Regions from separate parts of the Streptomyces sp. NPDC041129 genome, predicted to be linked through region 1. Evidence: riboswitches for the same ligand, from Rfam matches in the RefSeq annotation. Region 1 holds a riboswitch; the other holds the start of a gene.
What was found. A riboswitch is a leader RNA that binds a small molecule or an ion and turns the genes downstream of it on or off. The one in region 1 is predicted to bind cyclic di-AMP.
Positions count from the first base shown of each region.

Region 2: linked by a shared signal. The riboswitch ahead of ACZ6B1_RS31765 (M23 family metallopeptidase) and the one ahead of ACZ6B1_RS09725 (C40 family peptidase) in region 1 are both predicted to bind cyclic di-AMP.

Region 1 is NZ_JBVIYV010000002.1:318,620-326,384, reverse strand. Features, by position in the region: gene pcrA (DNA helicase PcrA) at 1-1,883, opposite strand, end outside; cyclic di-AMP (ydaO/yuaA leader) riboswitch at 2,167-2,339, shown strand; gene ACZ6B1_RS09725 (C40 family peptidase) at 2,348-3,472, shown strand; gene ACZ6B1_RS09720 (tellurite resistance/C4-dicarboxylate transporter family protein) at 3,545-4,519, shown strand; gene ACZ6B1_RS09715 (hypothetical protein) at 4,523-4,876, opposite strand; gene ACZ6B1_RS09710 (C40 family peptidase) at 5,300-6,364, shown strand; gene ACZ6B1_RS09705 (LuxR C-terminal-related transcriptional regulator) at 6,372-7,103, opposite strand; gene ACZ6B1_RS09700 (ATP-binding protein) at 7,100-7,765, opposite strand, start outside.
Region 2 is NZ_JBVIYV010000013.1:84,468-92,232, reverse strand. Features, by position in the region: gene ACZ6B1_RS31780 (DNA gyrase/topoisomerase IV subunit A) at 1-1,528, opposite strand, end outside; gene ACZ6B1_RS31775 (M16 family metallopeptidase) at 1,811-3,205, shown strand; gene ACZ6B1_RS31770 (M16 family metallopeptidase) at 3,202-4,590, shown strand; cyclic di-AMP (ydaO/yuaA leader) riboswitch at 4,836-4,999, shown strand; gene ACZ6B1_RS31765 (M23 family metallopeptidase) at 5,012-5,767, shown strand; gene ACZ6B1_RS31760 (GntR family transcriptional regulator) at 5,968-6,663, shown strand; gene ACZ6B1_RS31755 (HPr family phosphocarrier protein) at 6,828-7,109, opposite strand; gene ACZ6B1_RS31750 (bifunctional acetate--CoA ligase family protein/GNAT family N-acetyltransferase) at 7,288-7,765, shown strand, end outside.

The sequences.
Region 1 (7,765 bases):
ATCTGGTCCGAGTCGGCGACCAGCGCGACCCGCTCCAGGAAGTCGGCGAGCGTGCCCGTCTCTCCCTCGGCGTGCTCCTGCTCGAACTCCAGGGCCACCGCCGCGAGTTCCTGGAGGTTCTCGATACGGGTCTCGTCCTGCGGGTCGGTGGAGCTCTGCAACTCGGCCAGGTAGCCGGTGCGTTCGAGTATGGCCTCCAGCACGGTCGCCGGTCCGGCGCCGGACTCCACGACGGTCCGCAGGTCCTCCATCAGCGTGTTGAACCGCTTGACCGCGTTGGTGGAGCGCGCGGCCATGCCGTAGGCCTCGTCCACCCGCTTGAGCGCCTGCGGGAAGCTGATCTTCTCGCGCTGGGAGAGGGCGTCGATCATCGCCTCGGCCCGCTCGCCGATGCCGCGCTTGGGCACGTTGAGGATGCGGCGCAGCGGCACCGAGTCCTCGGGGTTGGCGAGGACACGCAGGTAGGCGAGGACGTCCCGGACCTCCTTGCGCTCGTAGAAGCGGACGCCGCCGACGACCTTGTAGGGCAGGCCGACGCGGATGAAGACCTCTTCGAAGACACGGGACTGGGCGTTGGTGCGGTAGAAGACGGCGACGTCCCCGGCCTTCGCCTCGCCCGCGTCGGTGAGGCGGTCTATCTCGTCGGCGACGAACTGGGCCTCGTCGTGCTCGGTGTCGGCGACGTAGCCGGTGATCCGCGCGCCCTGGCCGGCGTTGGTCCACAGGTTCTTCGGGCGGCGGGACTCGTTGCGCTCGATGACCGCGTTGGCGGCGGACAGGATGGTCTGCGTGGAGCGGTAGTTCTGCTCCAGCAGGATCGTCGTCGCGTCCGGGTAGTCCTCCTCGAACTGGAGGATGTTGCGGATCGTCGCACCCCGGAAGGCGTAGATCGACTGGTCCGCGTCGCCCACCACGCAGAGTTCGGCGGGCGGCAGGTCGAACTCGCCGGGCGGTACGTCCTCGTCGTGCTGCCCGGTGCCCACCAGCTCCCGTACGAGGGCGTACTGGGCGTGGTTGGTGTCCTGGTACTCGTCGACCATGACGTGCCGGAAGCGGCGGCGGTAGTGCTCGGCGACGTCCGGGAAGGCGCGCAGCAGGTTGACCGTCGTCATGATCAGGTCGTCGAAGTCCAGCGCGTTGGCCTCGCGCAGCCGTGACTGGTAGAGCGCGTAGGCCTGGGCGAGGGTCTTCTCGAAGCCGTCGGTGGCCTGGGCGGCGAAGTCCTCCTCGTCGATCAGCTCGTTCTTCAGGTTGCTGATCTTGGCGCTGAAGGACTTCGGCGGGTAGCGCTTGGGGTCGAGGTCGAGGTCGCGGCAGACCAGGGCCATCAGGCGCTTGGAGTCGGCGGCGTCGTAGATCGAGAAGGACGATGTGAAGCCGAGCCTCTTCGACTCGCGCCGCAGGATGCGCACGCACGCGCTGTGGAAGGTCATCACCCACATCGCGCCGGCGCGCGGGCCGACGAGCTGCTCGACCCGCTCCTTCATCTCGCCGGCGGCCTTGTTGGTGAAGGTGATCGCGAGGATCTGGCCCGGGTGCACGTTCCGCGCGGCGAGCAGATGCGCGATGCGGTGGGTGAGCACACGGGTCTTGCCGGAGCCCGCGCCGGCCACGATGAGCAGCGGCGAGCCGGCGTGTACGACCGCGGCGCGCTGGTTGTCGTTCAGCCCCCGCAGCAGCGCGTCCGGGTCGATCACGGGACGCGGGGCGCCGTCGCGGTAGTGGGTGTCCCGGTCCGGCGGCACGTCGAACTTCCCGCCGAACAGATCGTCCGGAAGGGGCTCCGGAGCGTGATCGTCCTCGGGCGGCGGCGGGGGCTCCTCCGCGTGCCCGCGAGGGGCCTGGAGGTCCGCCAGGAAGCTGTCGTCAAAGAGGCTGCTCATCGCTCTACGAGTCTAGGGGGCCGCACCGACAACCGGTCCCGGCACCGGAAAGTCGGAGCCCGTGAGGTCCGCGACAGCACGCCGTGCCGGCGCGTCGGCCATCGCGCGAAGGGGGCTGCCGAACTCCTCACACAGCGAAAGCGCCTTGTCACGCGCGTATGAAACCGGCCCCGGGTCACGGAAATGTATCGGACATATGGCACAGCAACCTTCACAGGAGTCACACGAGTTGGCTAGGTTGCCGTCAGGCCGCACGACCCCCACCGGCGAACCTCGCCGGGCCGCGCGGCCTCCGCCGAGTCCGGTGCCCCCCCTTCGCGGCGGCCGGAGCCGGGGACCCACCGATCCTGGGGTGAATCGGCCGACTCCCGCCCGGGACGACGCCGTAGGGCAACCCTTCCGAACCACCCGCCCGAACCCGACAGCTAACCCGGTAGGCGGCACGTTGGAAGGAGTCGCCACCCTTGGCGTCGCACCGCAAGCCGGGTCCCCCGGGAACCCGCGGGACGGGCATCCGCACCCCCGTCCTGGCCACCGCCGCCCTCACCTCCGTGGCCGTCCTGTCCCAGACGGCCGGGGCCGCTTCGGCCTCCGCCTCCTCCACGGGCGACGGCAGGCCGAGTGTGGAGGAGATCGAGAAGAAGATCGACGAGCTGTACCGCAGGGCGGACCCGGAGGAGGAACCCGCGGCCGTGCAGCGGGCTCGCGCCGAGGCTCCACGCGGGGAGACCGTCCGGCGGCCGGGCCTGTTCACGAAGGCCCGCGAGGGGCTGGCTCCGTTCGCCGCGGCTCCCGAGGCGGCCGGCTCGCTGCTCGCGGAGTACCCGGAGGACCATTTCGCCCAGAGCCGGCTGATGAACCGGCTGGCCTCCCGGGTGAAGGGCGCGGCCGAGCGCGGGAAGGCCCCCAGGGCCCCCGAGGCGCCGGTCACCGCGCCGTACGACGTGAAGGCGGCCAAGGCGGCCGTCCAGCACAAGCTCGCCACCGCGCGCGAGTTGCTGTCCCGGCGGACGGCTCCGGTCCCGGAACCGGCTCCAGCTCCTCCTGCGGTCCCGGCTCCGGCTCCTCCTGCGGTCCCGGCTCCGGACCCCGCTCTCGGCTCGATCCCCGCTCCGGATCCGGCTCTCACCTCGGTCCTGGCTCCGCCTTCGGTCCCGGTCCGTGCCCCGGAGCGGCCGCGGTCCGCGGCGCGGCCGGTGAGCGTGCCGGCCGTCACCCCGCCGGCCCCCGTCACCAAGGCCGAGAAGGCGATCGCCTTCGCCCGCGCCCAGATCGGCAAGCCGTACGTCTCAGGTGCCAGCGGGCCCGGCTCCTACGACTGCTCGGGCCTCACCCAGGCCGCATGGAAGGCCGCCGGCGTGACCCTGCCGCGTGCCGCGCGTGACCAGGCCGCCATGGGCACCGCCGTCCCGCTCGCCGACGCGCGCCCCGGTGATCTGGTCTTCTTCCACAACGACAACAGCCATGTGGGTCTGTGCACGGGCGACGGAACGATGATCCACGCCCCGCGCCCCGGTGCGTACGTGCGCGAGGAGCCGGTCCACCTTGCGGGCGAGTCGGTCGTCCACCGGGTGGTGCGTCCGGCCTGACGGTGCTCTTTTCGGGCCCTGCGCGCGCGTGCCCCGCGGGCGCGGGCGTCGCCGCTCCCTAGCATCGGGCGCATGCCCATGCCCGGCTTCTCTTGTCTGCGTACGTGGTGGGCGGGGCGACCGCCGGCGGCGGGGGCCGCCGTCATGGCGAGCGGCATCGTGTCGGTGGGTCTGCACCTGACCGGTCCCGAGGCGGTGTCGCTGGTCTTCCTGTGGCTGGCCTGCCTCGCCTGGGTGGCGCTCGCCGCCGACTTCGCCGTACGGCTGGTGACGCAGCGGCCGCTGTGGCTGGCCGAGGCGAAGAGCCCGGGCGCGCTCACCGCCGTCGCCGCCACGGCGGTGCTCGGCACCCGGCTCTCGCTGCTCGGTTGGCAGACCCTGGCCGAGGCCGCCCTGGCGCTGGCGGTACTGATGTGGCCGGCGCTGCTGCTTCTCGTCGTACGGCACTGGGGACGGCGCATGCCGGGTGCGGTCTTCCTGTGTTGTGTGGCCACACAGGGGCTCGCGGTGCTGGCGGCCACACTGGCCGCGGCCGAGACCACGGCATGGCTCGCGCACGCCGCGCTGGTGCTGTTCTGGCTGGGCCTGGTCCTCTACGGCCTGGCGCTGGCGCGCTTCGACCCGCGGCAGGTGCTGGAGGGTGCCGGCGACCACTGGATCGCGGGCGGGGCGCTCGCCATCTCGGCGCTGGCCGGGGCGAAGCTGCTGGCCGCCGACAGTGCGCGGCTGTACCTGTGGAACGACGACGACCGGGGCGTGCTGCGCAATGTCACCGCCGCGCTGCTGGTCCTGGACCTCGCCTGCTGCCTGGTCCTGCTGGCCGCCGAGGTGGCCCGGCCGCGGCTGCGCTTCGACGTGCGGCGGTGGTCGACCGTCTTCCCGCTGGGCATGACGGCGGCGTCGGTCCTGTCGGTCGCGGCGGTCCTGGGCATCGAGTGGCTGCGGGGGTTGGGCGAGGCGCTGTTGTGGCTGGCAGTGGCGGTGTGGCTGGCGGTCGCGGCCGGCGCGGTGCTCGCCGCCCGCGCCGGCCTCGTCAAGGCGCGCTGAGGCTCACGTCCACAGCACGGCGATGAAGATGTTCGCCATGGTCAGCAGGCCTACGAGCCCGAAGACGCGCTTGTCCACCTGCTCCTCGTCGCGCTGGACGTAGACCAGCCCGAGGATCACGATCAGCAGGGCCAGCTTCACCCCGATCTTGAAGGTGTTGACGTGGTGGCCGTCGGCCTCGTTGAGCCCGACCAGGGCCACGCCGGTGACCAGCATGGTGAACGCGCCGTGCAGCATCCCGGGGACGAACCGGGCCGTGCCCCGGCCCATCGCCTTCATCTGGGTGAGGAAACCGCCGAGCAGCGCGGCGATGCCGATGATGTGCAGGCCGACGAGGAGATGGATGAGTACGTCCATGACCCGGAGCCTATGAGGGGGTCCCGGACGGCCGGTCACCGGGCCCGTCGACGGCCGCTCTCCACGCGAGGGATCTTGCATATATGCGCCGCATAGCACCACACGGTCCCCGTGGGCCCCTCAATCCGCGCTTCGGTCACTACGCAGCGTGAAGGCGACAGCCATGGCCCGGCAATGCGATCACGCACAGGTGCAGCTCGGTCCGCCTCGGCCACTTCCGTACAGTGCGTTACCAACCTGTCACAGTCCGGCCTAGCGTCCTCCCCCAGGTGACCGGCTTCCCACCGCCGCCCGGGCCAGGGGCGGCCGCCGGCCACCTCCGCCGAGAAAGGTCCAGCGGCGGCCCGTTCCCCTGTGCGGGCGGCCGCCGGACACCCCTACCGCTCGGCCGCAGAGGTCCCATGGAAGGACGTGACGGTCCAGGTGGCAGCGCACCGCAAGCCCCGACAGCGCTCGCTCGGCGGTAACACGGCCCGCACGGCCGTCACCCTCGCCCTGGCGGGCGCGGCCACCGCGACGGCCTTGGAGGGCACGGGCAACGCCGAGCCGCAGCTGACGCCGGCCGAGGTGAAGGCCAAGGTCGACAAGCTGTACCAGGAGGCGGAGGCCGCCACCGAGAAGTACAACGGGTCGAAGGAGAAGGCGGACGCCGCCCAGCGGCGGCTGAACTCGCTGCGGGACGAGGCCGCCCGCAGGCAGCAGAAGCTCAACACGGCACGTGACGCGCTCGGTTCACTGGCGGCGGCGCAGTACCGTGACGGCGCGATCGACCCCTCCTGGCAGCTCGCGCTGTCCAGCGATCCGGACCGCTACCTGGACGGGGCCGCGTTCGCGGAGCGGGCGGGCGACCGGCAGGCCGGGACGGTGGCGCGGGTGCGGGAACAGCTCCGCGAGATCGAGCAGTTGCGCGGCGCCTCACGTGTCGAGCTGAAGTCACTGCGGTCGCGGCAGGCGGAGGCACGAGGTCACAAGCAGACCGTCACCGCGAAACTCGGCGAGGCGCGCAGGCTGCTGGCACGGCTCACTCCCCCGGAGCGGTCACGGATCGCCGGCGACGGCACCACCGCCGGGCACGCCTCGCGCTCCGCCTCGGACACCCGGGCGGCCCTGGAGCAGGCGGGGTCCGTCGCCGCCTCCGACTCCCGGGCGGCCGCGGCCGTCGCCTACGCCTACCAGAAGCTCGGCAGTCCCTATGTGTGGGGCGCGACCGGGCCCAGCGCCTTCGACTGCTCGGGACTGGTGCAGGCCGCCTACCGCTCCGCGGGCATCTCCCTGCCCCGCACCACCTACGCCCAGATCAACGCGGGCCGGCGGGTGCCCCGCTCCCAGCTCCAACCCGGCGACCTGGTCTTCTTCTACTCGGGCATCAGCCATGTCGGCATCTACATCGGCAACGGCCGGATGATCCACGCCCCGAACCCGTCGGCGCCGGTCCGGGTGGCCCCCGTCGACGAGATGCCGTTCGCGGGGGCGACACGGGTGGCGTGACGGCGGCTCAGACCAGCCGGCGTGCCGTGGCCCAGCGGGTCAGCTCGTGGCGGTTGGAGAGCTGGAGTTTGCGCAGGACCGCCGAGACATGGGACTCGACCGTCTTGACGGAGATGAAGAGCTGCTTGGCGATCTCCTTGTAGGCGTAGCCGCGGGCGATCAGGCGCAGCACCTCCCGTTCGCGCTGGGTGAGGCGGTCCAGGTCCTCGTCGACCGGCGGGGCGTCGGTGGAGGCGAAGGCGTCCAGGACGAACCCGGCCAGGCGCGGCGAGAAGACGGCGTCGCCCTCCTGGACCCGGAAGACCGAGTCGACCAGGTCGGTGCCGGTGATGGTCTTGGTGACGTAGCCGCGGGCACCGCCGCGGATCACACCGATCACGTCCTCCGCGGCGTCGGAGACGGACAGGGCGAGGAAGCGGACCGGCCGCTCCGCGTCCGCCGTCAACGCGGCACACCGGCGCAGTACTTCTACGCCGCCGCCACCTGGCAGGTGGACGTCGAGCAGGACCACCTCGGGCCGGGTCGCGGTGATGACCGAGACCGCCTGGTCGACGTCCGCGGCCTCGCCGACCACCTCGACCCCGGTCTCGGCGGTCTGCCCGATCTCGGCCTGCACGCCGGTGCGGAACATACGGTGGTCGTCCACGAGCACCACGCGCACATGCCGTTTCCCGGCCGTGCCGGACCCGGCCGGCTCCGCCGCTCCCGCCGTGCCGTTCGCCTCGGTCGCGTCGCTCATGACGTCTTCTCCGCCCTCTCCATCTCCAGTTCGACCTCCGTGCCGCCACCCGGCACCGCCCGCAGCCGGGCCGTGCCGCCGTTGCGCTCCATGCGGCCGATGATCGATTCTCTGACACCCATGCGGTCGGCGGGTATCGAGTCGAGGTCGAAGCCCGGGCCGCGGTCGCGGACCGACACGAACACCGTCCTCCCCTCGACCTCGGCGTAGACCTGTACGGCACCGCCCTCGCCACCGTACTTGGCGGCGTTGACCATCGCCTCGCGCGCGGCCTGCATCTGCGCCCCGGTCCGTTCGTCGAGCGGGCAGTCGCCGACCGCGACCACCTCGATGGGCACGCCGTGCTTGTCCTCCACCTCGGCGGCGCTGCGCCGCACCGCCTCGGCGACGGTGTCGGGCTCGTCCGCCTCCTCCTTGCCCGTGCCCTCGGGCTTGTACAGCCAGGTGCGCAGGTCCCGCTCCTGGGCCCGGGCCAGGCGGCGCACCTCGCCGGCGTTGTCGGCGTTGCGCTGGATCAGGGTGAGGGTGTGCAGCACGGAGTCGTGCACGTGGGCGGCGACCTCGGCGCGTTCCTGGGCGCGGATGCGCATCAGGCGTTCCTCGGACAGGTCCTGGGTCATCCGGACCAGATAGGGGCCGGCGAGCAGGGTGATGCCGACGAG
Region 2 (7,765 bases), on a different contig from region 1:
CGGTGGCCACCGGCGCGCCCCCGGACTCCAGCAGGACCGTGCGCCGGTCGCTGCCGAACTTCTTCGCCACGGCGGCCAGTTCGGCCGAGACCAGCTTGCGCAGCTCCGCGTCCGACTCCAGGATCCGGGTCAGCTCCTCGATCTCCGCGGTGAGCCTGTCCTTCTCCGCCTCCAGCTCGATGCGGTCGTACTTGGTGAGCCGGCGCAGCGGCGTGTCGAGGATGTACTGCGTCTGGACGTCGCTCAGCGAGAACCGCTCCATCAGGCGCTGCTTCGCCTGCGCGGAGTTCTCGCTGGACCGGATCAGCCGGATGACCTCGTCGATGTCGACCAGGGCGGTGAGCAGGCCCTCGACCAGGTGGAGCCGGTCGCGCCTCTTGCCGCGGCGGAACTCGCTGCGGCGCCGGACCACGTCGAAGCGGTGGTCGAGGTAGACCTCCAGCAGCTCCTTCAGGCCCAGCGTGAGCGGCTGGCCGTCGACCAGGGCGACGTTGTTGATGCCGAAGGACTCCTCCATCGGCGTCAGCTTGTAGAGCTGCTCCAGGATCGCCTCCGGCACGAAGCCGTTCTTGATCTCGATGACCAGGCGCAGCCCGTGCTCACGGTCGGTGAGGTCCTTGACGTCGGCGATGCCCTGGACCTTCTTGGAGTTGACCAGGTCCTTGATCTTGGCGATGACCTTCTCCGGGCCGACCGCGAAGGGCAGCTCGGTGACGACCAGGCCCTTGCGGCGGGCGGTCACGGTCTCGACGGTGACGGTCGCCCGGATCTTGAACGTGCCGCGTCCCGACGCGTAGGCGTCCCGGATGCCGTCCAGGCCGACGATCCGGCCGCCGGTGGGCAGGTCGGGGCCGGGGACGTGCTTCATCAGCGCGTCCAGGTCCGCGTTCGGGTGCCTGATCAGATGGCGGGCCGCCGCCACGACCTCGCGCAGGTTGTGCGGCGGCATGTTCGTCGCCATACCGACGGCGATGCCCGAGGAGCCGTTGACCAGCAGGTTCGGGAAGGCGGCGGGCAGTGCCACCGGCTCCTGCTCCTGGCCGTCGTAGTTGGGCGCGAAGTCGACCGTGTCCTCGTCGATCGACTCGGTCATCAGGCTCGTCGCCTCGGTCATGCGGCACTCGGTGTACCGCATGGCGGCCGGCGGGTCGTCGTTGCCCAGCGAGCCGAAGTTGCCGTGGCCGTCGACGAGCGGGACGCGCATCGAGAACGGCTGCGCCATGCGCACCAGGGCGTCGTAGATCGACGAGTCGCCGTGCGGGTGCAGCTTGCCCATGACCTCGCCGACGACGCGGGCGCACTTCACGTAGCTCCGGTCGGGGCGCAGGCCCATCTCGTTCATCTGGTAGACGATCCGGCGGTGCACGGGCTTGAGTCCGTCACGGGCGTCCGGCAGGGCGCGCGAATAGATGACCGAGTACGCGTACTCGAGGTAGGAGCCACGCATCTCGTCAACGACGTCGATGTCGAGGATCCTCTCCTCGTACGAATCGTCGGGCGGCGGGGTCTTCGTGCTGCGGCGGGCCATCGCTGCCGGCTCCTCCAGATTTCTGTTCGCTCGGGGTTGACGGGTCTGACGCGGACCATTGTGGACCGCGGCACTGACAACCCGGGCCGCGACCCGGTCCCCCGCGGTCCGGCCCGATGCCGGGAAGCCCTCCCACGGCACGCGGGACGCAGGCTACGCGATCCGCTGTGGACGTACGTCCGGCGGGAACTTCGCCGAGGCTCCGCACGCTTGCATACAGTGGCAGGACCGGCAGGAAAACCGCGGTTTCCATCAACCGCCTCCGCTCGCGAAGGGACGTACATGCCCATGGGTCACACGACCACAGCCGAGGCAGGCTCCGGGGGCCTGACAGCGACCGAGCACCGTCTGGCCAACGGTCTGCGCGTGGTGCTCTCCGAGGACCACCTGACCCCCGTGGCGGCGGTCTGCCTGTGGTACGACGTCGGCTCCCGCCACGAAGTCAAGGGACGTACCGGCCTGGCTCACCTTTTCGAGCACCTGATGTTCCAGGGCTCCGGGCAGGTCACGGGCAACGGCCACTTCGAGCTGGTGCAGGGCGCCGGCGGCTCGCTGAACGGCACCACGAGCTTCGAGCGCACCAACTACTTCGAGACCATGCCCGCCCACCAGCTGGAGCTCGCCCTCTGGCTGGAGGCCGACCGCATGGGCTCCCTGCTGGCCGCCCTGGACGAGGAGTCCATGGAGAACCAGCGGGACGTCGTCAAGAACGAGCGCCGCCAGCGCTACGACAACGTCCCCTACGGCACCGCCTTCGAGAAGCTGACCGCCCTGGTCTACCCGGAGGGCCACCCCTACCACCACACGCCGATCGGCTCGATGGCCGACCTGGACGCGGCCACCCTGGAGGACGCGCGCCGGTTCTTCCGGACGTACTACGCGCCCAACAACGCGGTGCTGTCCGTGGTCGGCGACATCGACCCGAAGCAGACCCTCGCCTGGATCGAGAAGTACTTCGGCTCGATCCCCGGCCACGACGGCAAGCCCGCGCCCCGCGACGGCTCGCTGCCCGAGGTCATCGGCGGCCAGCTGCGCGAGGTCGTCGAGGAGGAGGTCCCGGCGCGCGCCCTGATGGCCGCCTACCGGCTTCCGCACGACGGCACGCGCGACGCGGACGCGGCGGACCTGGCCCTGACCGTCCTCGGCGGCGGCGAGTCCTCCCGCCTGTACAACCGGCTGGTGCGCCGGGACCGTACGGCCGTCGCGGCCGGCTTCGGCCTGCTGCGGCTGGCCGGCGCGCCCTCGCTCGGCTGGCTGGACGTGAAGACCTCCGGTGACGTCGAGGTGCCGGTGATCGAGGCCGCGATCGACGAGGAGCTGGCCCGGTTCGCCGAGGAGGGCCCCACGCCCGAGGAGATGGAGCGCGCGCAGGCCCAGTTGGAGCGCGAGTGGCTGGACCGGCTCGGCACGGTCGCCGGCCGCGCCGACGAACTGTGCCGGTTCGCCGTCCTGTTCGGCGATCCGCAGCTCGCCCTGACGGCCGTCGAGCGCGTTCTCGAGGTGACCCCCGAGCAGGTCCAGGAGGTCGCCAAGGCCCGCCTGCGCCCGGACAACCGCGCGGTCCTCGTGTACGAGCCCAAGTCCCCGGAGGCCGTCGAGGACGCCGACGTCCCCGAGGACCCGGAGGCCGAAGCGACCGTGGAGGGCCGATACGACAACGAGGAGACGGCCAAGTGAGCGAGCTCGCCCCGATGGACTTCCACCCCCAGCCGCAGCCGGGCGAGGCCAGGCCCTGGGCATTCCCGGCCCCCGAGCGCGGCACGCTGGACAACGGCCTGACCGTGCTGCGCTGCCACCGCCCCGGCCAGCAGGTCGTCGCCGTCGAGGTGCTGCTCGACGCGCCCCTGGACGCCGAGCCGTCCGGCCTCGACGGCGTCGCCACGATCATGGCGCGGGCCTTCTCCGAGGGCACCGACAAGCACTCGGCCGAGGACTACGCCGCCGAGCTGGAGCGGGCCGGCGCCACGCTCGACGCGCACGCCGACCACCCCGGCGTCCGGCTCAGCCTCGAGGTGCCGGCCTCCCGCCTGGCCAAGGGCCTCGGCCTGCTCGCCGACGCACTGCGCGCCCCCGCCTTCGCGGAGAGCGAGGTCGAGCGGCTGGTGCGCAACCGGCTGGACGAGATCCCGCACGAGCTGGCGAACCCCTCCCGCCGCGCCGCCAAGGAGCTCTCCAGGGAGCTGTTCCCGGCCGCCGCGCGCATGTCGCGCCCGCGGCAGGGCACCGAGGAGACGGTCGAGAAGATCGACGCGGGCGCGGTCCGCGCCTTCTACGACCGTCATGTCCGACCCGCGACGGCGACCGCGGTCGTGGTCGGCGACCTCACCGGCATCGATCTGGACGCGCTGCTCGCCGACACCCTGGGCGCCTGGTCCGGCACCCCCGCCGAGCCGCGCCCGGTGCCGCCGGTGACCGCCGACGACACCGGCCGTGTCGTCATCGTCGACCGGCCCGGCGCCGTCCAGACGCAGCTCCTCATCGGCCGGATCGGCCCCGACCGGCACGACCGGGTGTGGCCCGCCCAGGTGCTCGGCACCTACTGCCTCGGCGGCACCCTCACCTCCCGCCTGGACCGCGTGCTGCGCGAGGAGAAGGGCTACACCTACGGCGTGCGCGCCTTCGGTCAGGTCCTGCGGTCCGCCCCGGACGGCACCGGCGCCGCGATGCTCGCCATCAGCGGTTCCGTGGACACCCCCAACACCGGACCGGCGCTCGACGACCTGTGGAAGGTGCTGCGCACCCTCGCGGCGGAGGGCCTCACCGACGCCGAGCGGGACGTCGCCGTGCAGAACCTGGTCGGGGTGGCGCCGCTGAAGTACGAGACCGCGGCGGCCGTCGCGAGCACCCTGGCCGACCAGGTCGAGCAGCACCTGCCCGACGACTTCCAGGCGACGCTGTATCAGCAGCTCGCGGCCACCGGCACCGTGGAGGCCACCGCGGCGGTCGTCAGCGCCTTCCCCGTGGACGGCCTGGTGACGGTCCTCGTCGGTGACGCGGCGCAGATCAAGGAGCCCGTGAAGGCGCTCGGCATCGGCGAAGTCACCGTCGTCACCGCCGAGTAGCGGCCGTACGGCGTCACGCGCGCGTGGGGACCTCGCGGCCGACGGGCCGTCAGGTCCCCATTGCGTGCGCGGTCCTTCCCGAAACGGGGGAGCCGCCCTTGTTCGAATGTCCGAATTGAGGCGGAGGTTGCCTGTCTGCCCTGTGGGATGCGCTACAAAAGACCGGATCCGTTTGGGTGCCGAAGACCGGGCCGCTTAGCGTCGTCCGGGCTGTCCGTCAGGCAGTGCGCCGCGCCCGCGGCACCGGACAGTCATCGCCGAGTCCCCGTACGGCGCGAGCCAGGGGAGCCGGGGACCCATCGCAGTCCCTGGGGTGAATCGGACGCCCGCGCGCGAGCGAGGGGGTCCGTAGGAGACCTTCCTGCTCCGAACCCGTCAGCTAACCCGGTAGGCGAGAGGGAAGGAAAGGACCAGCCACTTCATGGCGTTCATGTGCGCCTCCGGGAAGCACCGCAAGCCCGGCCGCGTCAAGCGCACCACCGCTCAGGCGGCGGGTGTAGCGGCCCTCACCACCACGGGTGTCATCGGCACCCTCGCGGCCTCCCCGGCGCTCGCCGCGGAAAGGCCAGTCGAGCAGACCGGTCTCACGCCGGTGATCAGCGTGAGCGACGAGGTCGCCGAGCAGATCGACGAGCAGGCCGCCGCCCAGACCCAGGCCGCCGAGCGCCAGGCGGCCGAGGAGGCCGCCGCAAAGGCGGCCGCCGCCGAGGCGAAGAGGGAACGCGAGGCCGCGGCGCGCGCCGCCCGTGAGGCCGAGCGCAAGCGCCTGAACGCCTTCGTCGCCCCGATCGTGCACTCGTACGTCTCCACGGCCTACCAGGCCAGCAGCTCCCTGTGGTCCTCCGGCTCGCACACGGGCATCGACTTCCACGCCGCCAGCGGCACCTCCGTGCACGCGGTCGGCGCCGGCACCGTCGTCTCCACCGGCTGGGGCGGGGCGTACGGCAACCAGATCGTGATCCGGATGGCCGACGGCATGTACACCCAGTACGGCCACCTGTCGTCCATCGGCGTCACGGTGGGCCAGAAGGTGATTCCGGGCCAGCAGATCGGCCTCTCCGGCGCGACCGGCAACGTCACCGGCCCGCACCTCCACTTCGAGGCCCGCACGAGCCCCGAGTACGGCTCGGACGTCGACCCCATCGCCTACCTCCGCAAGCACGGCGTGAACGTCTGACCCCTCCCGCGCGGACAACCGAAAGCCCCGGCTCACCGAGCCGGGGCTTTCGCCGTTTTCGAGGGCGTCCGTCAAGCCGTCCGGCCAAAAAGTATGCATGGATTCCGGCTCGCCGTCGGAAATTCCGCTCCCTTGGAATAGAGTCACGGATCAACACGTCCATCGTCGGCGTTTCACGGGGATTAAGGCGGAGGTCGGTCATGCGTATTCCGGCGCACTCGGTGTGCACGGCGATCCGGGACGACATCGTCGCAGGTGTCCATGAGCGCGGCGGCCGGCTCACCGAGGAAGTCCTGGCCCGCCGCTACGGCGTCTCGCGTGTCCCCGTCCGTGAGGCCCTGCGCACCCTGGAGGCGGAGGGCTTCGTGGTGACCCGGCGGCACGCGGGCGCGTGCGTGGCCGAGCCGACCGATCAGGAGGCCGCCGACCTGCTGGAGATGCGCATGCTCCTGGAGCCGCTCGGCGCCTCCCGGGCCGCCCAGCGGCGCACCGAGGCCCATCTGAAGGTGCTGCGCGGCCTCGTCAGGCTGGGCCAGGAGCGGGCCAGGAGGGGCAACAGCGAGGATCTGCGCGCGCTGGGGGGCTGGTTCCACGAGACGCTCGCCCAGGCATCCGGCAGCCCCTCGCTGACATCGATGCTGACCCAGCTCCGGCACAAGATCGCCTGGATGTACGCGGTGGCGGCCCCACCGAGCCCGGTGGACTCCTGGGCCGAGCACGGCGCGATCGTGGACGCGGTGGCCCGCGGCGACGGCGAACGCGCGCGTGCGCTCACGGCTCTGCACACCGAGCGCGCGACGGTCGCGCACCGGTTGCGCTTTTCCGGCGGCGAGGGCCGCCCGGACCGTGTGAGGACTTCGCAACATCCTGTAAACATGTCGGGCCCGCGGCATTAACACGAGGGCCGTATACAAAGAGGGGGGAATTCTGGGGCGGCGTATTTCCGCTGCCCGAATTTCCCGTGCGGCTTTCCCGTGCGACCCATTCGGCCGGTGAAACGGCGGAGCCGTGCCGCCCGGAAAGGGGTGGCACGGCTCCGGTGTTTCTCGTGAGCTCGCGCTCAGACCGTCTCGGGCAGTTCCTCGAGGCCCTCGGCGACCAGCTTGGCCAGACGGTCCAGGGCGATGTCCGCGCCCTCGGCGTCGGAGGCGAGGACGATCTCCTCGCCGCCCTGGGCGCCCAGACCCAGAACGGCCAGCATGGAGGCCGCGTTGACGGGGTTGCCCCCGGCCTTGGCGATCGTCACCGGGACGCCTGTGGCCGTGGCGGCTCGGACGAAGATGGAGGCGGGGCGGGCGTGGAGGCCCTCGGCCCAGCCGACGTTGACGCGGCGCTCAGCCATGTGTTGCTGCCCTTCGGTGTTCAGGGTTGTCTAGACCAGTTTCCCATATCGCGAAGCGTGCCCCGAGCGGTCCTGTGTCCCGCTGCGGTGTGCCGCCGGACCGCGGCCTCGATCCGGCTTGTCGTCCTCCACAGACTGCCTCGCGACGTCGCCGTACGCGAGCCGTACCCTGGGGCGCATGCAGAGCCCGGCGGACCGGCAGGACCGGCACGAGTACCCCGCTCACTGGGAGGCGGACGTGGTGCTGCGCGACGGGGGTACCGCGCGCATCAGGCCCATCACCGTTGATGACGCCGACCGCCTGGTCAGCTTCTACGAGCAGGTCTCGGACGAGTCGAAGTACTACCGCTTCTTCGCGCCGTACCCACGTCTGTCCGCCAAGGACGTCCACCGCTTCACTCACCACGACTTCGTGGACCGGGTGGGACTCGCAGCCACGATCGGCGGCGAGTTCATCGCCACCGTACGCTACGACCGCATCGGCGCCGACGGCATGCCCGCGTCCGTGCCCGCCGACGAGGCCGAGGTGGCCTTTTTGGTCCAGGACGCCCACCAGGGCCGCGGCGTCGCGTCCGCCCTGCTGGAGCACGTCGCGGCCGTCGCCCGCGAGCGGGGCATCCGGCGCTTCGCCGCCGAGGTGCTGCCCGCCAACACCA